DNA from 3 places in the Streptomyces sp. NPDC005811 genome. Region 1 is predicted to be linked to each of the others. Evidence: riboswitches for the same ligand, from Rfam matches in the RefSeq annotation. Region 1 holds a riboswitch; each other region holds the start of a gene.

What was found. A riboswitch is a leader RNA that binds a small molecule or an ion and turns the genes downstream of it on or off. The one in region 1 is predicted to bind S-adenosylmethionine.
Region 2: it holds a riboswitch for S-adenosylmethionine, as region 1 does, so the genes downstream of both, thrC (threonine synthase) here and ABZ490_RS04895 (amino acid ABC transporter permease) in region 1, are expected to answer to the same signal.
Region 3: it holds a riboswitch for S-adenosylmethionine, as region 1 does, so the genes downstream of both, ABZ490_RS37135 (aminotransferase class V-fold PLP-dependent enzyme) here and ABZ490_RS04895 (amino acid ABC transporter permease) in region 1, are expected to answer to the same signal.

What each region holds. Positions count from the first base shown of each region.
Region 1 covers NZ_JBEXXK010000003.1:255,968-262,034, forward strand. Annotated here, with positions in the region: gene ABZ490_RS04885 (putative leader peptide) at 66-188, shown strand; gene ABZ490_RS04890 (glutathione S-transferase C-terminal domain-containing protein) at 334-1,230, shown strand; SAM riboswitch class IV at 1,296-1,405, shown strand; gene ABZ490_RS04895 (amino acid ABC transporter permease) at 1,774-2,751, shown strand; gene ABZ490_RS04900 (amino acid ABC transporter ATP-binding protein) at 2,853-3,617, shown strand; gene ABZ490_RS04905 (ABC transporter substrate-binding protein) at 3,706-4,731, shown strand; gene ABZ490_RS04910 (GNAT family N-acetyltransferase) at 4,773-5,522, shown strand; gene ABZ490_RS04915 (putative leader peptide) at 5,600-5,665, shown strand; gene ABZ490_RS04920 (LLM class flavin-dependent oxidoreductase) at 5,738-6,067, shown strand, end outside.
Region 2 covers NZ_JBEXXK010000005.1:72,500-78,566, forward strand. Annotated here, with positions in the region: gene ABZ490_RS06915 (trehalose-6-phosphate synthase) at 1-1,129, opposite strand, end outside; gene ABZ490_RS06920 (glucosyl-3-phosphoglycerate synthase) at 1,235-2,179, opposite strand; SAM riboswitch class I at 2,316-2,454, shown strand; gene thrC (threonine synthase) at 2,473-3,771, shown strand; gene ABZ490_RS06930 (MoaD/ThiS family protein) at 3,794-4,069, shown strand; gene ABZ490_RS06935 (cold-shock protein) at 4,543-4,749, shown strand; gene groL (chaperonin GroEL) at 5,097-6,067, shown strand, end outside.
Region 3 covers NZ_JBEXXK010000045.1:26,169-32,235, reverse strand. Annotated here, with positions in the region: gene ABZ490_RS37150 (Rieske 2Fe-2S domain-containing protein) at 1-716, shown strand, start outside; gene ABZ490_RS37145 (cytochrome bc complex cytochrome b subunit) at 713-2,350, shown strand; gene trpD (anthranilate phosphoribosyltransferase) at 2,471-3,535, shown strand; SAM riboswitch class IV at 3,613-3,729, shown strand; gene ABZ490_RS37135 (aminotransferase class V-fold PLP-dependent enzyme) at 3,895-5,265, shown strand; gene ABZ490_RS37130 (Lrp/AsnC ligand binding domain-containing protein) at 5,299-5,580, opposite strand; gene ABZ490_RS37125 (rhomboid family intramembrane serine protease) at 5,577-6,067, opposite strand, start outside.

The sequences.
Region 1 (6,067 bases):
CCTTGACGTCCGCCGGGGGTGGATCGACACTCGATTCGGGAATCCTAGTGAACAGGTAGGGAAACATGGGGCGCCTGCATCCGGCCACCGGCCGCACGAGCCGCACGACCTGGTCGTCGCCCCTGCTCACCTCCCGCCGTCACATCGACCTGCAGCGCGTCTGCAGCGCCATCAGCCACCACGGCTGAGCCGGGCCCCTCCCGCGCCGGACCCAGCGGCGGTGTCCACCGGACACCGCCCCGTCCCGCGTGTGTGGACGAAGGGCCGTCTCCCTTTTCGCCGTCGCATCCGCCGCGCGCACGTCCGCCCGTGCGCCCGCCCCCGGGGAGAAGCATGTCCGTCACACCGCTGGCCGCCCACCCGTCCGCGCGCCCCGCCCCCGCCTTCCGGGGCCGCATCGGCCGGGACGCGCGGAGCGGGCACTACGCCGTGCCGCGCCGCTACCGGCTCCATCTGTCCACCGCCGACCCGGACGGACTGCGCATCGCCGTCACCCACGCGCTCCTCGGCCTCGACCGGGCCTGTCCGGTGACCTTCCTGCCCGCCGTCCCCGACTGTCCCGACGGCGGCCACACGCAACTGCGCCCGCTCTACGACGCCAGCGCCCACCGCTACACCGGCCCGGCCCTCGCGCCGGTGCTCAGCGACGACTGGTCGGGCCGGATCGTCTCCACCCACGGCCCCGACATCGCCCGCGACCTGGCCCGGCGGTTCGCCGGCGGCCGGGCGGTGCTGTACCCGTACGGCTCGGAGTCGGAGATCGAGGCCGTGGAACGGATGTGCGCCCAGGGCATCGAGCGGGCGGCCCAGTGTGCCGGGGAGGCGGGCGCCGACCCGGCCGGGCGGACCGCCGCGCTCGACGCGTTGCTCGCCACGCTCGACGTGCTGGAGCAAGGGCTCGGCGTGCAGCCGTACCTGATCAGCGATCAGATCACTGCGGCGGACGTCGAGTTGTGGGTGGCGCTGGTCCGGCTGGACACCGTGCACCGGCACCACCTCGACGCCGACGCCGTGCGCCGCATCGCCGGACACCCCGCCCTGTGGGCCTACGCCCGCCGGCTGGCCGCCCACCCGGCCTTCGGCGCGCACCTCGACCTGGACGGCATCGCCCGCCGCCACCACGCCCGTTGCCAGGGGCTGGAGGCCGCCGGAGCCGCTGTCCAGATCCTGGACTGGGCAGCCCACGCGGCGGACGGAAACAGCCTTCCTCCGCAGGTCAACCGGCCTTGAGGGAGTCCATCCCTCGGACGGCCGTTGACATTTGATCGGTCGACTGCCTTACTTGCGGGCAGAACGGTCATGAGCGTCAGCGACAAGCCCTGGCTTGCTGACCGGCAACCCTCGCTCCGCGGTGGGGTGCCCCAGGTGACGACCGGACCGGATGACGTTTCGGTAAGCGCGAGGCCCACAGGGCCGGAACAGAGATGGTGACGAGATGTACGCAGCTCCCAGGACGGCCGCACGCCGTCCCCAGGGCTGCGTACAGCCGTACGCGAACCTGTCGAACCTGTTCGCCGCCAACCGCGCCGTCGATCTGCTCCGCGTGAACAGCGCACTGTGTACCGCACCGGGCCGTGCCCGCTGTCGGGGCTGAACCTTCTTCTTCTGGCCCTTCGCCCCGACTCCGCGTTCCTGACGGACACCGCCGCAGCGGTGTGCCGCCCACCGCCCCACCCCGGTCCCCCCGTACGCACCCGTGCGCCGTGCGCTGATCCGCAACGGCTCCTCACGTCTGCGTCGGCCCGGGGTGCCCGACTCCCGCCGGAGCCCACCATGAGTGAACCCCCAGGCGCCGTGACCCTCGCCGAGGCACCCGCCGCCGACACCCCGTCAGAGAAGCTCACCGCACAGCGCGTTCAGCCACTGCGCCGCCCGGGACGCTGGATCGCCACCGCCGTGGTGCTGGTCCTGGTGGCCCAGTTCGCGCACGGCCTGGTGTCCAACCCGTTCTACCAGTGGGACCGCTTCGGCTACTGGTTCCTGCGCCCCGTGATCCTCGACGGACTGCTCATCACCCTCGAAGTCACCGCCTACAGCGCGGTGTTGGGCCTTCTCGGCGGAGTCCTGCTCGCCCTCGCCCGGCTCTCGAAGTCCCCGGTGCTGCGGGCCGTCAGCTGGACCTACGTCTGGGCGCTGCGCTCCATCCCGCTGATCGTCGTCCTGCTGTTCCTGTACAACTTCAGCGCCCTGTACCAGACGCTCAGCGTGGGCGTCCCCTTCGGCCCCGCGTTCTTCACCTTCGACGAGTCCCGGCTCGCCACCGACATGGTGATCGCGGTCGTCGGTCTCAGCCTCAACGAGGCCGCCTACGCCGCCGAAGTGGTCCGCGGCGGCATCCTCTCCGTCGACCAGGGCCAGCACGAGGCGGCCGCCGCCCTCGGTCTGCCCAAGGGCTACCAGTTCCGCAGGATCGTCTTCCCGCAGGCCCTGCGCTCGATCGTGCCGAACTACGTCAACCAGCTCATCGGCCTGGTCAAGGCCACCTCGCTGGTGTTCTACGTGTCGCTGCTCGACCTGTTCGGCACCGCGCAGACCATGGGCGCCACCTACCCCGGCGACATCGTGTCGCTGCTGCTGGTCGTCACCGTCTGGTACCTGATCCTGACCAGCCTCGTCTCCGTCGTCCAGTTCTACGTCGAGCGGTACTACGCCCGGGGTGCCACCCGCTCCCTGCCGCCGACGCCGTTGCAGCAGCTGCGGACCGGTCTCACCGACCTGCGTGCCCGCATCCGCCGGGAGGCCGCCGTATGACCGCCGAGACCACCGCCGCGACCGTCACCACCGAGACCGTCGAGACCACCGCCACCACCGAGACCGTCGAGACCGTCGAGACCGAGCAGGCCGCCACCGCGGTGGTGCCCGCCGCCGTCGAGGTGCACGACGTGCACAAGTGGTACGGCGCGCACCGCGTCCTGGACGGTGTCAGCCTGACCGTCCGGCCCGGCGAGGTCACCGTCATCCTCGGCCCGTCCGGCTCCGGCAAGTCCACCCTGCTTCGGGTCATCAACCATCTGGAGAAGCCGGAGATCGGCCATGTCAGCATCAACGGCGAACCGATCGGCGTCCGCCGGCACGGCGGCCGGCTGCGCGAGGTCAGCGAGCGCGTCATCCTCGCCCAGCGCAGCCGCATCGGCTTCGTCTTCCAGAACTTCAACCTCTTCCCGCACCTGACCGTGCTGGACAACGTCGCCGCCGCCCCCGTGGCGACGGGGCGGCTCGGCAAGCCCGAGGCGCAGGAGCTCGCCCGCGAACTCCTCGGCCGGGTCGGCCTCGCCGACAAGGCCGGCGCCTACCCCCGCCAGCTCTCCGGCGGCCAGCAGCAGCGCGTCGCCATCGCCCGCGCCCTCGCCCTGCGCCCCGGCGTCATCCTCTTCGACGAGCCCACCTCCGCCCTCGACCCCGAACTGGTCGGCGAGGTCCTCGCCGTCATCAAGGACCTGGCGACCAGCGGCACCACCCTCGTCATCGTCACCCACGAGGTCGGCTTCGCCCGCGAGGTCGCCGACAAGGTCGTCTTCATCGACGGCGGCCGGATCGTCGAACAGGGCCCGCCCCACGAGGTCCTCGACAAGCCGCAGCACGAGCGGACCCGGGACTTCCTCAGCAAGGTCCTCTGACCGAGCCCACGACTTCCCCCCACGCACGGCAACACCCCTTTCACCCCCTCTCCCTCTCTCTCATCTCACCCAGTCACAAAGGACGGCCATGGCCACCCACTTCACCCGACGCAGCCTGATTCGCGGCATCACCGCGGCGACCGCGGTCGCCACCCTCGCCACCGGGCTCGCCGCCTGCGGTGGTGAGAGCGACGCCGCCACCACGGCCGGATCCGCCGCCTCCGGCAGCGTGACCATCGGCCGGGTCTCCAACGGCGCCGCCAAGGAGACCACCCTGAAGGTCTCCGAGGTCAAGTCGATCAGCGCCGAACTGCCCGCCGCCGTCAAGAAGAGCGGCAAGCTCACCATCGGCATCGGCGCCCTGCCCTCCGGCTTCGCCCCGCTCGCCTACGTCGGCGACGACCAGAAGACCCTCACCGGCGCCGAGCCCGACCTCGGCCGCCTGGTCGCCGCGGTCCTCGGACTGAAGCCCGAGACGAAGAACTTCACCTGGGAGAACCTCTTCGTCGGCATCGACAGCGGCAAGGTCGACGCGGCCTTCTCCAACGTCACCGACACCGAGGAGCGCAAGAAGAAGTACGAGTTCGCCTCCTACCGACAGGACAACCTCGGCTGGGAGGTGAAGAAGTCCAGCACCTGGAACTTCGACGGCAAGTACGAGAACCTCGCCGGCCTCACCGTCTCCGTCGGCTCCGGCACCAACCAGGAGAAGATCCTCCTGGAGTGGAAGAAGAAGCTCGAGGCCGAGGGCAAGAAGCTCACGATCAAGTACTACCCGGACCGCAACGGCCTCTACCTGGCGCTCAGCAGCGGCAAGATCGACGCCTACTTCGGGCCCAACCCCGGCATCGCCTACAACGTCTCCCAGACCGCCGGCACCGCCAACGCGACCCGCAACGCGGGCACCTTCTCCGGCGCCGGCGAGACGCTCCAGGGCCTGATCGCCGCCACCGCCAAGAAGGACAGCGGTCTCGCCAAGCCGCTCGCCGACGCCATCAACTACCTCATCGAGAACGGGCAGTACGCCAAGTGGCTGGCCGCCTACAACCTCTCCAACGAGGCCGTCACCAAGTCCGAGATCAACCCGCCCGGCCTGCCGCTGGACAACTCCTGACACATTCCTGACCCACCGTCACAGGAAGGGACTCCGTCTCCGTGGCTTCCCCGCTCGACCTCCGCGGAGGCGGAGCCCCCGCCGTCACCCCACCGCACCCCCTCGACAACGCCGTCTGGGCCGCGCTCACCGGCCCGCACGCGCACCTCGCCGAACGCGTCGGCCGCGCCGCCCGCTACCCGGCCGACGTCTACGCCTTCGCCGCCCTCGCCGATCCCCGTGACCCGGCCGCCTGGGCCGACCTGCGCACCCTCGCCGGGGACGGCGCCACCGTATGGATCAAGCCCGTGGCGGGCGTTCCCGACGGCTGGCGGGTCACCGGCGGCGGCGAGGGCGTCCAGCTCGTCTCCACGGGGGAGTTCCGCACCGAGCCCGCCCCCGAGGCCGTACGCCTCGGACCCGACGACGTGCCGGAGATCCTCGACCTCGTCGCCCGCACCCGCCCCGGCCCGTTCCTGCGGCGGACCGTCACCCTCGGCACCTACCTCGGCATCCGCGAACAGGGCCGGCTCGTCGCCCTGGCCGGCGAGCGGCTCCGCATCGACGGCTGGACCGAGATCAGCGCCGTCTGCACCGACCCGGCCCACCGGGGCAGGGGCCTGGCCACCCGGCTGGTCCGCGCGGTCGGCCACGGCGCCCGCGCCCGCGGTGACATCCCGTTCCTGCACGCCGCCGCCGGCAACACCACGGCGATCCGCCTCTACGAGTCCCTCGGCTTCCGGCTCCGCCGCCGCTCCGCCGTCGTGTCGGTGCGCACCCCGGGAACACCCCGCGCGGCAGAGGCGTTGTGACGGATGACGAGGTGTGGACGGCGCCGCGGGGCGCCCGACAGGGGAAGGGGCCGGCCGTGACGCTCATATGCCAGGCCGTGCGCCTTCACTCCCGGCCCCACATCGACCTCCAGCGCGTGGCCGGCGCGCTCTGTTGCTCCTGACCGGTTCCCCTCCCGCCGCACCCCCGCACGGGTGACGCGCGCCCTCGTACGGACCTCCAGGAAGGCACCCCCGTGTCCTCGAACCCCGTCTCTCCCCTCCACCTCGCCGTCGCCCTCGACGGCACCGGCTGGCACCCCGCCTCGTGGCGCGAGCCGGTCGCCCGCCCCCGGGAGCTGTTCACCGCCGGCTACTGGGCCGACCTCGTCGCCGAGGCCGAACGCGGCCTGCTCGACTTCGTCACCCTCGAGGACGGCCTCGGCCCCCAGTCCTCCCACTTCCTCGACCCGGACGACCGCACCGACCAGGTCCGCGGCCGCCTCGACGCCGTGCTCGTCGCCTCCCGCGTCGCCCCGCTCACCCGGCACATAGGCCTGGTGCCGACGGCGGTGACCACCCACACC
Region 2 (6,067 bases), on a different contig from region 1:
CCAGGGCCACGTCCGCGAGGCGGTAGGCGGCGAGGGAGCGGGCGAAGTCGTCCTCCAGGTTCAGCAGCACCGGGGTCCAGCCCGGTGTGCCGTACCGCTCGTTGATCTCCGCCGACAGCCGCGCCACCTCAGCCGTGTAGTCGCGGTAGACGGCGAGATCCTGCCGGGAGGGATAGGCGAAGGCGAGGTGGACGACCCGCTCCCGCCACTCGGGGTGGTCGTCGAGCAGCTGCCGGTACGCCAGCAGACCGCGCACGATGTTCTTCGACAGCTCGGTGCGGTCGACCCGGACGATCGTCCGGCGCCGCCCGGCCCCCGACTCCGCGCCGCCGATCTCCGCGCGCAGGGCGGCGATCCGCTCCGCCACGTCCGGCCGGTGCGCGCGCTCGCGCAGGAAGTCGGCGTCGGCGCCCAGCCCGTGCACCCCGATCCGGGTGCCGCCCGTGCCGCCCGCGTACTCCGCGCAGCACGCGGTGAACGCGTCCGCCCAGCGTCGGGTGAGGAAACCCAGCCGGTCCGCGCCGAGCATGCCCCGCAGCAGCTGCTCGCGGATGTCCGACGGCAGCAGCCCGAAGTAGTCCACCGGCGCCCACGGCGTGTGCGAGAAGTGCCCGATCCGCAGGTCGGGGCGGAGCGCGCGGAGCATCCCGGGGACCAGACAGAGGTGGTAGTCCTGCACGAGGACCGCCGCGCCCGGCCCCGCCTCCTGCGCGAGCGCCTCCGCGAAGGCGCGGTTGTACGTCTCGTACGACGCCCACTGGCGCCGGAACTCCGAGTCGAAGGCCGGTTCCAGCGGGGTCTGGTACAGCAGGTGGTGGATGAACCAGAGCACCGAGTTCGCGATGCCGTTGTAGGCGTCCGCGTGCACGTCGGCGGGAACGGGCAGCATCCGCACGCCCTCCTCGCCGACCCCGCGCCGGACCGCCTCCCGGTCGCCGTCGGACAGCGCCGAGCACACCCACAGGGCGCCCGCCTCGGGGCCGATCGCCGACAGACCGGAGACCAGCCCGCCGCCCCCGCGTTTCGAGTGCAGCGAGCCGTCCTCGCCCACCGTGTAGGAGACCGGGCCGCGGTTGGACGCGACCAGCACCTGAGCACCCCGAGCAGCAGTGTCGTGCGTGGAAGCCATACGCCTCAACCTAGCCCGGTCGGGAAACGCTCAAACGTACGGTGGCGCTGCGTGGACGGGTCATATCCGGCCGTATACGACCCGTCCCCCGTACGGCGGAATCGGCTAGGCGACCTTGCGGGACTGGTACTCCGCGATCTCCGCCATCGGCGGCCGCTCCTCCGTGTCCACCGAGTACGTACGCGGCTCGAACCCGTCGGCGCCGCGCTCGAACTGGGTCAGGGCGGGGCGGACGAGATGGCCGCGGGCCAGCCGCAGCTGGGCGGTCCGGTAGATCGCCGCCGCCATCCGGCCGAGGGCCTGCCCGTCCTGGTGGCGGTGCCTGCGCACCCCGACGTCGACCTGCGCGAGCGCGTCGAGGCCCACCAGGTGCAGCGCGTCGATCAGCATCCCCAGCTCGACGCCGTACCCCACCGGGAACGGCAGCTGTTCGAGCAGTGAGCGACGGGCCGCGTACTCGCCGCCGAGCGGCTGCACGAAACCGGCCAGCTGCGGCCAGTGCATGTTCAGCAGCGGGCGCGCCATCAGCTCGGTGACCCGGCCGCCCTGCCCGGCGGCGCCGCCCAGGGGACGGTCGTACATCCCCTTGACGAGGTCCACCGCGGGGTCGGTGAGCAGCGGGCCGACGATGCCGGAGACGAAGTCCGAGGAGAACTCCCGGAGGTCGGCGTCGATGAAGCAGACGATGTCCCCGCCGGTGACCAGCAGGGAGCGCCACAGGACCTCGCCCTTGCCGGGCACGGCCGGGATGCGGGGCAGGATCGTGTCGCGGTGGACGACCCGCGCCCCCGCCGCCGCCGCGACCGCCGCCGTGCGGTCGGTCGACCCCGAGTCGACGACCACGAGCTCGTCGACCAGCGGGACCTGCTGCATGAGGTCGTGCCGGATGACCGCGACGATGTCACCGACGGTCTCCTCCTCGTTGAGTGCGGGCAGCACGACACTGACCCGCTGCCCCGAGGACCGCTTGGCGGCCATGATCCGGTGCAGTGGCCGATCGGTCATGGTCCAGGAGCGGGTGGTCAGCCAGCGCTCGACTTCTTCCAGCACGTAGGCGGCTCCTTCACCTGTGATCCATCTCGCGGTTCGGACGACTATCTCAACTGTCCAGGTTGTCGGTTACAGTCTTGGACAACGCGGGTGACCATCGCATGTCCTCGGTGGCCCGGCGTCCACAACTTCATACCGCTCATCCAGAGGGGCAGAGGGATACGGCCCGATGAAGCCCCGGCAACCCTCCAGCCGGTCTCGTTCACGCGAGGCTCCCGGCTTGGGAAGGTGCCAAATCCGTCTCACGGCGAGATGCGTCGTGAGGAAGATGAGGAGAAAGGGCCTCGCCTCACATGGCTGCGCAGACTGTTGAAACCGGATCCACCGATTCCGTCGCCTCCACCGTAGACCTCGGCCCCGCCGCCGCGTTGAGCTGCCGGGAATGCGGTCACCAGGTCCCGCTCGGCCCGGTCTTCGCCTGCGAGGAGTGTTTCGGCCCGCTCGAGATCGCGTACGACTTCTCCTCCTACGACCCGGAGGAGCTCAGGAAGCGCATCGAGGCGGGACCCGCGAACATCTGGCGCTACGCGCCGCTGCTGCCCGTCCCGGCGGACGTGGCCGACAAGCCCAACATCAACCCCGGCTGGACCAAGCTCGTCAAGGCCGACAACCTGGCGCGCGAGCTGGGCGTCGAGGCCGGCAAGCTGTTCGTCAAGGATGACTCCGGCAACCCGACCCACTCCTTCAAGGACCGGGTCGTCGCCCAGGCCGTCGAGGCGGCGCGGGCCTTCGGGTACACCACCCTGAGCTGCTCCTCCACCGGCAACCTCGCCGGTGCCGTCGGCGCCGCCGCCGCCCGGGCCGGCTTCCGCTCCTGCGTGTTCATCCCGCACGACCTGGAGCAGGGCAAGGTCGTCATGGCCGCGATCTACGGCGGCGAGCTCGTCGGCATCGAGGGCAACTACGACGACGTCAACCGCTTCTGCTCCGAACTCATCGGCGACCCGGCGGGCGAGGGCTGGGGCTTCGTCAACGTCAACCTGCGGCCGTACTACGCCGAGGGCTCCAAGACACTGGCGTACGAGATCGCCGAGCAGCTCGGCTGGCAGCTCCCGGACCAGCTGGTCGTGCCGATCGCCTCCGGCTCCCAGCTCACGAAGATCGACAAGGGTCTCCAGGAGCTGATCAAGCTGGGGCTCGTCGAGGACAAGCCGTACAAGATCTTCGGTGCGCAGGCCGAGGGGTGCTCGCCGGTGTCGGTGGCCTTCAAGGCCGGGCACGACGTGGTCCGCCCGCAGAAGCCGAACACCATCGCCAAGTCGCTGGCGATCGGCAACCCGGCGGACGGGCCGTACGTCCTCGACATCGCGCGTCGCACCGGCGGCGCGGTGGAGGACGTGACCGACGAGCAGGTCGTCGAGGCGATCGGGATCCTCGCCCGGACCGAGGGCATCTTCGCGGAGACCGCCGGCGGTGTGACGGTCGGCGTCACGAAGAAGCTGATCGAGAACGGGCTGCTGGACCCGGCGAAGACGACCGTCGTGCTGAACACCGGTGACGGTCTGAAGACGCTGGACGCGGTGGCCGGGACCGGACTCACCGCGACGATCCGCCCGTCGCTGGAGTCCTTCCACGAGGCCGGGCTCGCGTAATCCCTACTGGAGGTCATCGGCAATGAGCGTCACCGTCCGCATCCCCACCATCCTGCGCACCTACACCGGTGGTGCCGCCGAGGTCTCCGCCGAAGGGGCCAACCTCGGCGAGGTCATCTCGGACCTGGAGAAGAACCACACCGGGATCGCCGCCCGGGTCCTGGACGACCAGGGCAAGCTGCGGCGGTTCGTGAACGTGTACGTGAACGACGACGACGTCCGCTTCGAGCAGGGCCTGGAGACGGCGACCCCGGACGGGGCGGGCGTGTCGATCATCCCGGCCGTCGCCGGCGGCTGAGCCGGGTCCGACCGGTGGTTGACCCTCGGTCAGTACCCACCAGTAGTAACCGTCGGTAACAGTGATTACCGAGTGTTCATCGAATTGCCCCCTCCGTGAGAGAAGCGGAGGGGGCAATTCAGTGGGGTTGAGCGCGGTACAGTTGGGGAACCGGGTCGCGGAACCTGATCCGGAATCTTTGATTTCTGCCTTGAGTCCGACAAGAAGTAGCCAAAGTGCGTGCCTCTTGCGCGGCATTTGTGGCTTTTGCGGGGCCCGACTTGCCCTGAATTCAGGCGAATTCTCGCCATATTCCGGATCGCGTGCGTCCAGAATTCTCGTCCAAGTGACCTGTTGCAGAGGGCAGTTGGACAGATACATTCGGCCGCGGTCGACGCGTTCCGGCGCACGCCCCCAACCAACTGGGGGGTGAGGTCTGACCCGGATCCGCGAAGTGTGGATCTGTGCAAGGGCCAGTAATAGGGGAGTTAGGCATGGCTCAGGGCACCGTCAAATGGTTCAACGCGGAGAAGGGGTACGGCTTCATCGCGGTCGACGGTGGTGCGGATGTTTTCGTCCACTACAGCGCGATCCAGATGGACGGGTACCGCACCCTGGAAGAGGGTCAGCGGGTCGATTTCGAGATCTCGCAGGGTCAGAAGGGGCCGCAGGCGGACATGGTCCGGCTGGCGACCGGCTGAAGCACGCGCCGACTGAAGCGTCGTTCTTCTGTTTCATCTTCGAAGGGCTCGTACCTCCTGGGGTACGGGCCCTTCGGCATGCCCGGCGGACGGCCCGGCGGACCCCTCCATGGACCCCTCGATGGACGCCTCGATGGACCCCAGTCCTCGGGAGGCGCTTGCACTCGACCATGCCGAGTGCTAATCATTGGCGTTAGCACTCTGAAGGTGAGAGTGACAAAGAAGGACCGGGTCGGTGAGGCCCGCAGGCCAGGTGGGGCAAGGAACCACGCGGCATGCGAGCCGTCCGTCGCGGGCGCGGGCGCGGTCCGAAGGAATCACCCCCAGTCCTGGAGGGACCACTTCACATGGCCAAGATCATCGCGTTCGACGAGGAGGCGCGGCGCGGCCTCGAGCGCGGCATGAACCAGCTCGCGGACGCCGTCAAGGTGACGCTCGGCCCCAAGGGTCGCAACGTCGTCCTCGAGAAGAAGTGGGGCGCCCCCACGATCACCAACGATGGTGTGTCCATCGCCAAGGAGATCGAGCTCGAGGACCCGTACGAGAAGATCGGCGCCGAGCTGGTCAAGGAAGTCGCGAAGAAGACGGACGACGTAGCCGGTGACGGCACGACGACCGCGACCGTCCTGGCCCAGGCCCTGGTGCGCGAGGGTCTGCGCAACGTGGCCGCCGGCGCCAACCCGATGGCTCTGAAGCGCGGTATCGAGAAGGCCGTCGAGGCCGTCTCCGGTGCGCTGCTGGAGCAGGCGAAGGATGTCGAGACCAAGGAGCAGATCGCTTCCACGGCCTCCATCTCCGCCGCCGACACCCAGATCGGCGAGCTCATCGCCGAGGCCATGGACAAGGTCGGCAAGGAAGGCGTCATCACCGTCGAGGAGTCCCAGACCTTCGGTCTGGAGCTGGAGCTCACCGAGGGTATGCGCTTCGACAAGGGCTACATCTCGGCGTACTTCGCCACCGACATGGAGCGTATGGAGGCCGTCCTCGACGACCCGTACATCCTGATCGCGAACTCCAAGATCGCGAACGTCAAGGACCTGCTCCCGCTCCTGGAGAAGGTCATGCAGTCGGGCAAGCCGCTGCTGATCATCGCCGAGGACGTCGAGGGCGAGGCCCTGTCGACCCTGGTCGTCAACAAGATCCGCGGCACCTTCAAGTCCGTCGCGGTCAAGGCCCCGGGCTTCGGCGACCGCCGCAAGGCGATGCTGAACGACATCGCCATCCTCACCGGCGGCGAGGTCATCTCCGAGGAGGTCGGTCTCAAGCTCGAGAACACGACCCTGGACCTCCTGGGCAAGGCCCGCAAGGTCGTCATCAC
Region 3 (6,067 bases), on a different contig from region 1:
CGGTCCACTGGGCCCGCACCCTGATGTCCGACGTCGAGGTCGCCGACGAGCGGCACCCGATCGCGGCCGAGCCCGAGGTCCGGGCCAAGGTCCACGCGGACTTCAAGCAGGGCGCCAAGGAATCGGTGATCGGCCGTCGCAAGCTGATCCGCAACACGATGTTCGGCGCGCTGGCCCTGGTGCCGCTCTCCGGCGTCATGCTGCTGCGCGACCTCGGTCCGCTGCCCGAGGACAAGCTGCGCCACACGCTGTGGGCCAAGGGCAAGCTCCTCGTCAACATGAACACGAACGAGCCGCTGCGTCCCTCGGACGTGGCCGTCGGTTCGCTGACCTTCGCCAAGCCCGGGGGCCTGGAGGAGCACGACGAGGACTTCCAGAACGAGATCGCCAAGGCTGCCCTGATGATCGTCCGGCTCCAGCCGCAGGACATCAAGGACAAGCAGGAACTCGAGTGGTCCCACCAGGGCATCGTGGCCTACTCGAAGATCTGCACCCACGTCGGCTGCCCGATCTCGCTGTACGAGCAGCAGACGCACCACGTGCTGTGCCCCTGCCACCAGTCCACCTTCGACCTCTCCGACGGCGCCAAGGTCATCTTCGGCCCGGCCGGTCACGCCCTGCCGCAGCTGCGCATCGGCGTGAACGACGAGGGCTACCTCGAGGCGCTCGGCGACTTCGAAGAGCCCGTCGGTCCTGCCTTCTGGGAGCGCGGATGAGCACCAACGAGAACGCACAGTCCCGCGACCGCGGGAAGGCGCCGGCCGGCGAGCGGATCGCCGACTGGGCCGACGGCCGGCTGGGGATCTACTCCCTCGCCAAGGCCAACATGCGCAAGATCTTCCCCGACCACTGGTCGTTCATGCTGGGCGAGATCTGCCTGTACAGCTTCATCATCATCATCCTCACGGGTGTGTATCTGACGCTGTTCTTCCACCCGTCGATGAACGAGGTGGAGTACCACGGCAGCTACGTCCCGCTCCAGGGACAGCTGATGTCCGAGGCGTTCAACTCGACCATGCACATCTCCTTCGACGTGCGCGGTGGTCTGCTCATCCGGCAGATCCACCACTGGTCGGCGCTGATCTTCCTCGCCGGCATGTTCGTGCACATGATGCGTGTGTTCTTCACCGGCGCGTTCCGCAAGCCGCGTGAGATCAACTGGCTGTTCGGCTTCCTGCTGTTCGTCCTGGGCATGTTCACCGGCTTCACCGGTTACTCGCTCCCGGACGACCTGCTCTCCGGCACCGGTGTCCGCTTCACCCAGGGCGCCATCCTGGCGACCCCGATCGTCGGCACGTACATCTCGATGTTCCTCTTCGGCGGCGAGTTCCCGGGCCACGACTTCGTGGCGCGGTTCTACTCGATCCACATCCTGCTGCTGCCGGGCATCATGCTCGGCCTGGTGGTGGGCCACCTGATCCTGGTCTTCTACCACAAGCACACGCAGTTCGCGGGCCCCGGCAAGAGCAACAAGAACGTCGTCGGCATGCCCCTGCTGCCCGTGTACATGGCGAAGGCGGGCGGGTTCTTCTTCCTGGTCTTCGGCACGATCGCGGCCATCGCGGCGCTCGCCCAGATCAACCCGGTGTGGGTCTTCGGCCCCTACCGTCCGGACCAGGTGTCCACCGGCGCCCAGCCCGACTGGTACATGGGCTTCGCCGAGGGTCTGATCCGCTTCATGCCGGGCTGGGAGGTCAACATCTGGGGCCACACGCTGGTCCTGGGCGTCTTCATCCCGCTGACGCTGTTCGGTGTCGTCCTCGTGGCGATGGCGGTGTACCCGTTCATCGAGTCGTGGATCACCGGCGACAAGCGCGAGCACCACATCCTGGACCGTCCGCGCAACGCCCCCACGCGCACCGCGCTGGGCGTCGCCTGGGTCACGATGTACATGATCACGCTGGTCGGCGGTGGCAACGACCTGTGGGCCACCCACTTCCACCTGTCGATCAACTCGATCACCTGGTTCGTCCGGATCTTCTTCTTCGTCGGACCGGTCATCGCGTACCTCCTCACCAAGCGCATCTGCCTCGGCCTCCAGCGCCGGGACCGGGACAAGGTGCTGCACGGTCGCGAGACCGGCACCATCAAGCGCCTGCCGCACGGTGAGTTCATCGAGGTCCACGAGCCGCTCAGCCAGGAGCAGCTCCACACCATCACGGCGCACGAGCAGTACCAGCCGGCCGCGGTCGGCCCGGCGGTCGACGAGAACGGTGTCGAGCGCAAGATCAAGCGGTCCGAGAAGCTGCGCGCCAAGATCAGCGGCGCGTACTTCGGCGAGGACCAGCAGATCCCGAAGCCGACCGTCGAGGAGTACAAGGAGATCACGAGCGGCCACGGCCACCACTGATCGTCCGGCGTCGCCACGCCGTGATCGAAGGGCCCCGTCCGGTGTTCGGACGGGGCCCTTCGCCGTGTCCTGAGCTGGATAAGGTGGCTCCACGTGGTTCTACGACACCCAGGAGCGGCTATGAGCGCTGTGACCCCCGCTGGAGGCGACACCGCGGCGGGCCGTTCCTGGCCCGACGTGCTGAACGCCCTGCTGTACGGCCGTGACCAGAGCGCCGACGCCACCGCGTGGGCGATGGACCGGATCATGCGCGGGGAGGCGACGGACGCGCAGATCGCCGGGTTCGTGGTGGCGCTGCGGGCCAAGGGCGAGACCGTCGAGGAGATCAACGGGCTCGTGCGGACGATGTACGCGCACGCCAACACGATCGAGGTGCCGGGCCGGACCGTCGACATCGTCGGGACGGGCGGCGACGGCGCCAAGACCGTCAACATCTCCACCATGTCGGCGATCGTCGTGGCCGGCAGCGGCGCCACCGTCGTCAAGCACGGCAACCGGGCCGCGTCCTCCGCCTCCGGTGCCTCGGACGTGCTGGAGAAGCTGGGCGTCAATCTGGAGCTGACCCCGGCGCGGGTGGCCGAGGTGGCCCGGGAGGCCGGGATCACCTTCTGCTTCGCGGTCAAGTTCCATCCGGCGCTGCGTCACGCGGGCGCCGCGCGCGGCCAGTTGGGCATCCGCACGGTCTTCAACATCCTCGGCCCGCTGACCAATCCGGCCCGGGTGCGGGCCCAGGCGGTCGGGGTCGCGGACCCGCGCATGGCGCCGGTCGTCGCGGGCGTCTTCGCCGAGCGCGGCCACTCCTCCCTGGTGTTCCGGGGCGACGACGGCCTCGACGAGCTGACCACCACGGCCACCTCCCGGGTGTGGGTGGTGCGCGAGGGCAAGGTCACCGAGGAGGTCTTCGACCCGCGGGACGTCGGCATCGAGCTGGTCCCGGTGGAGGCCCTGCGGGGCGGCGACCCGTCGTACAACGCGGAGGTCGCCCGCCGCCTGCTGGACGGCGAGCAGGGCCCCGTGCGGGACGCCGTGCTGCTGAACTCGGCGGCCGCCCTGGTCGCCCTGGAGCCGGGCACGGGCACCCTGGCGGAGCAGATCCGGGCCGGCATGGACCGCGCGGCCGAGTCCATCGACTCGGGCGCCGCCAAGCAGGCCCTGGACCGCTGGGTCGCGGCGACCAACTCCTGACGACGGCGAAGGAGCGCGGTCCCGTCATTCGGACACGGGTTGCGGGACCGCGATCACTTCCCGTACGTTCCTGTACAGGTCATGAGTGACAGTCATGAGGCCCCGGCCGACTGTCCGGCAACCCTCCGTCCGTGGCGGGGTGCCCCGGGTGAAGACCAGGCCGTGGGCAGCGAGGTCCACGGCAAGCGCGGACCCCTCGCGAAACACCAGGGGTCCTGGTCGTCGAGGGAGCCTTCTGTGAGCAAGCGAATGCGATAGGGCGCCGAGCCCCGCCTCCGCACACCCCTTTTCACTTTTCTCCGTGCTCGAGCCGTACCCGCTCGCACGGTGATTCCGCTTGCCCTTCACAGGAGTTCGCCATGTCTGTCTCCAGCGCTGCCACCACCCGCCCCGTTTGCGACCTTTCGGCGGAGCTGCCCGTTCTGGGCCGCGATGTCACCGTCCCGCTCGTCACCGGCGGCGAGGTCACCTACGCGGCGCTCGACTACGCCGCCAGCGCCCCCGCCCTCCAGCGCGTCTGGGACGACGTGGCGGCCTACGCCCCGTACTACGGCAGCGTCCACCGCGGCGCCGGCTACCTCTCCCAGCTCTCCACGGACCTGTTCGAGAACGCCCGCCGCACGGTCACCGCGTTCCTGGACTGCCGCGAGGACGACCAGCTCGTCTTCACCCGCTCCACCACCGACTCCCTGAACCTGCTGGCCGCCGCGCTCCCGGCCGGCTGCCAGGTCTTCGTCTTCGAGACCGAGCACCACGCGAGCCTGCTGCCCTGGAAGGACGCCCGGGTCACCTACCTGGACGCCCCGCGCACCCCGCGGCAGGCCGTCGAGACCCTGGAGCGCGCCCTCGCCGACCGCGACCCCCACGGTCCGGCCCTGGTCTGTGTCACCGGCGCGTCCAACGTCACCGGCGAGCTGTGGCCCGTACGGGAGCTCGCGGCGGCCGCGCACGCGCACGGCGCCCGGATCGTCCTGGACGCGGCGCAGCTGGCCCCGCACCACCCCGTGTCGGTCCGTGACCTGGACGTCGACTGGGTCGCCTTCTCCGGCCACAAGCTGTACGCCCCCTTCGGCTCCGGCGTTCTCGCCGGACGCGCCGACTGGCTCCGGGCCGCCGACCCCTACCTCGCGGGCGGCGGCGCCAGCCGCAAGGTCACCCGGCGCGAGGACGGGGGAGTGGACGTGGAATGGCACGAGACGGCCGCCCGCCACGAGGCCGGCTCCCCGAACGTCATCGGCGCCTACTCCATCGCCTCGGCCTGTAAGGCCCTCACGGAGGCCGGCTTCGACAACCTCGTCGCCCGTGAGCAGCACCTGATCGGCCGGGTCCGCGCGGGCCTCGCCGAGGTTCCGCAGGTCAGGATCCTGTCCCTGTTCGGCGACGACGCCCCGCGGGTCGGTGTGATCTCCTTCGTCGTCGAGGGCTGGAACAGCTCCCACTTCGCCGCGGCCCTCTCCGCCGAGTACGGCATCGGCGTCCGCGACGGCCTCTTCTGCGCCCACCCCCTGGTCCGCACCCTGCTGGGCAGCGACCCCCAGACCCAGGGCGAGTGCGGTGCCCCCGAGGCGGCCCCGGGCGAGAAGTCCCTGAACGCCATCCGGGTGAGCTTCGGCGCGGGGACCCCGGACGAGCACGTGGACCGTTTCGTGACGGCGGTCCGCGAGCTGGTGACCGAGGGCCCGCAGTGGACGTACCGCACGGAGGACGGCCGCTGCGTCCCGGCGGTGTGAGGCGCCGTCGCGCCGGAGGCGGGGTTCAGCCGGTCAGGAGTCCAGGCCGATCGCGAACGCCGCCTCCAGGTCGTGCTGGGAGTACGTACGGAACGCCACGTGCGTGTCCGTGGCCTCGACGCCGGGGATCTTGCTGATGCTGCCCGGGATGACCTCCGCGAGGTCCTCGTGCTGCTGCACCCGGACCATGGCGATCAGGTCGTACGTCCCGGTCACGGAGAACACCTCGCTCACGGAGTCCAGCGCCGCGATCCGCTCGGCGATCTCGGGGATCCGGTCCACGCTGGTCTTGATGAGGACGATCGCGGTGATCACGGCTGGTTCTCTCCCTCGGGGGCCGGAGCTGGGGCGGGCCTCACTCTAGTCGTACGGCCGAAACGCGCCCACGCGTAGCCGAACCCCAGGCCGAAGCCCACCAGGTGCGCCAGATAGGCCACCCCGGGCCCCTGGGCCGCCCGTCCCACCGCGATCCACTGGAGCGCCGCCCAGAACGGCAGCACCACCCACGCCGGGAACCGCAGCGGCAGGAAGAACAGGAACGGCAGCAGGCTGGTCACCCGGGCCCGCGGGAACAGGTACAGGAACGCGCCGAGGACCGCCGAGATCGCCCCGGAGGCCCCCACCAGCGACTGCGGCGACCCGGAGTGCGCGGCCGCGTACCCGAGCAGGGCGAGGTAGCCGCAGCACACGTAGAAGAAGGTGAACTCGACGCGGCCCATCCGTTCCTCGGTCATCGCCCCGAAGACGTAGAGGAAGAGCATGTTGCCCAGCAGGTGCACCCAGCTGCCGTGGACGAAGAGGG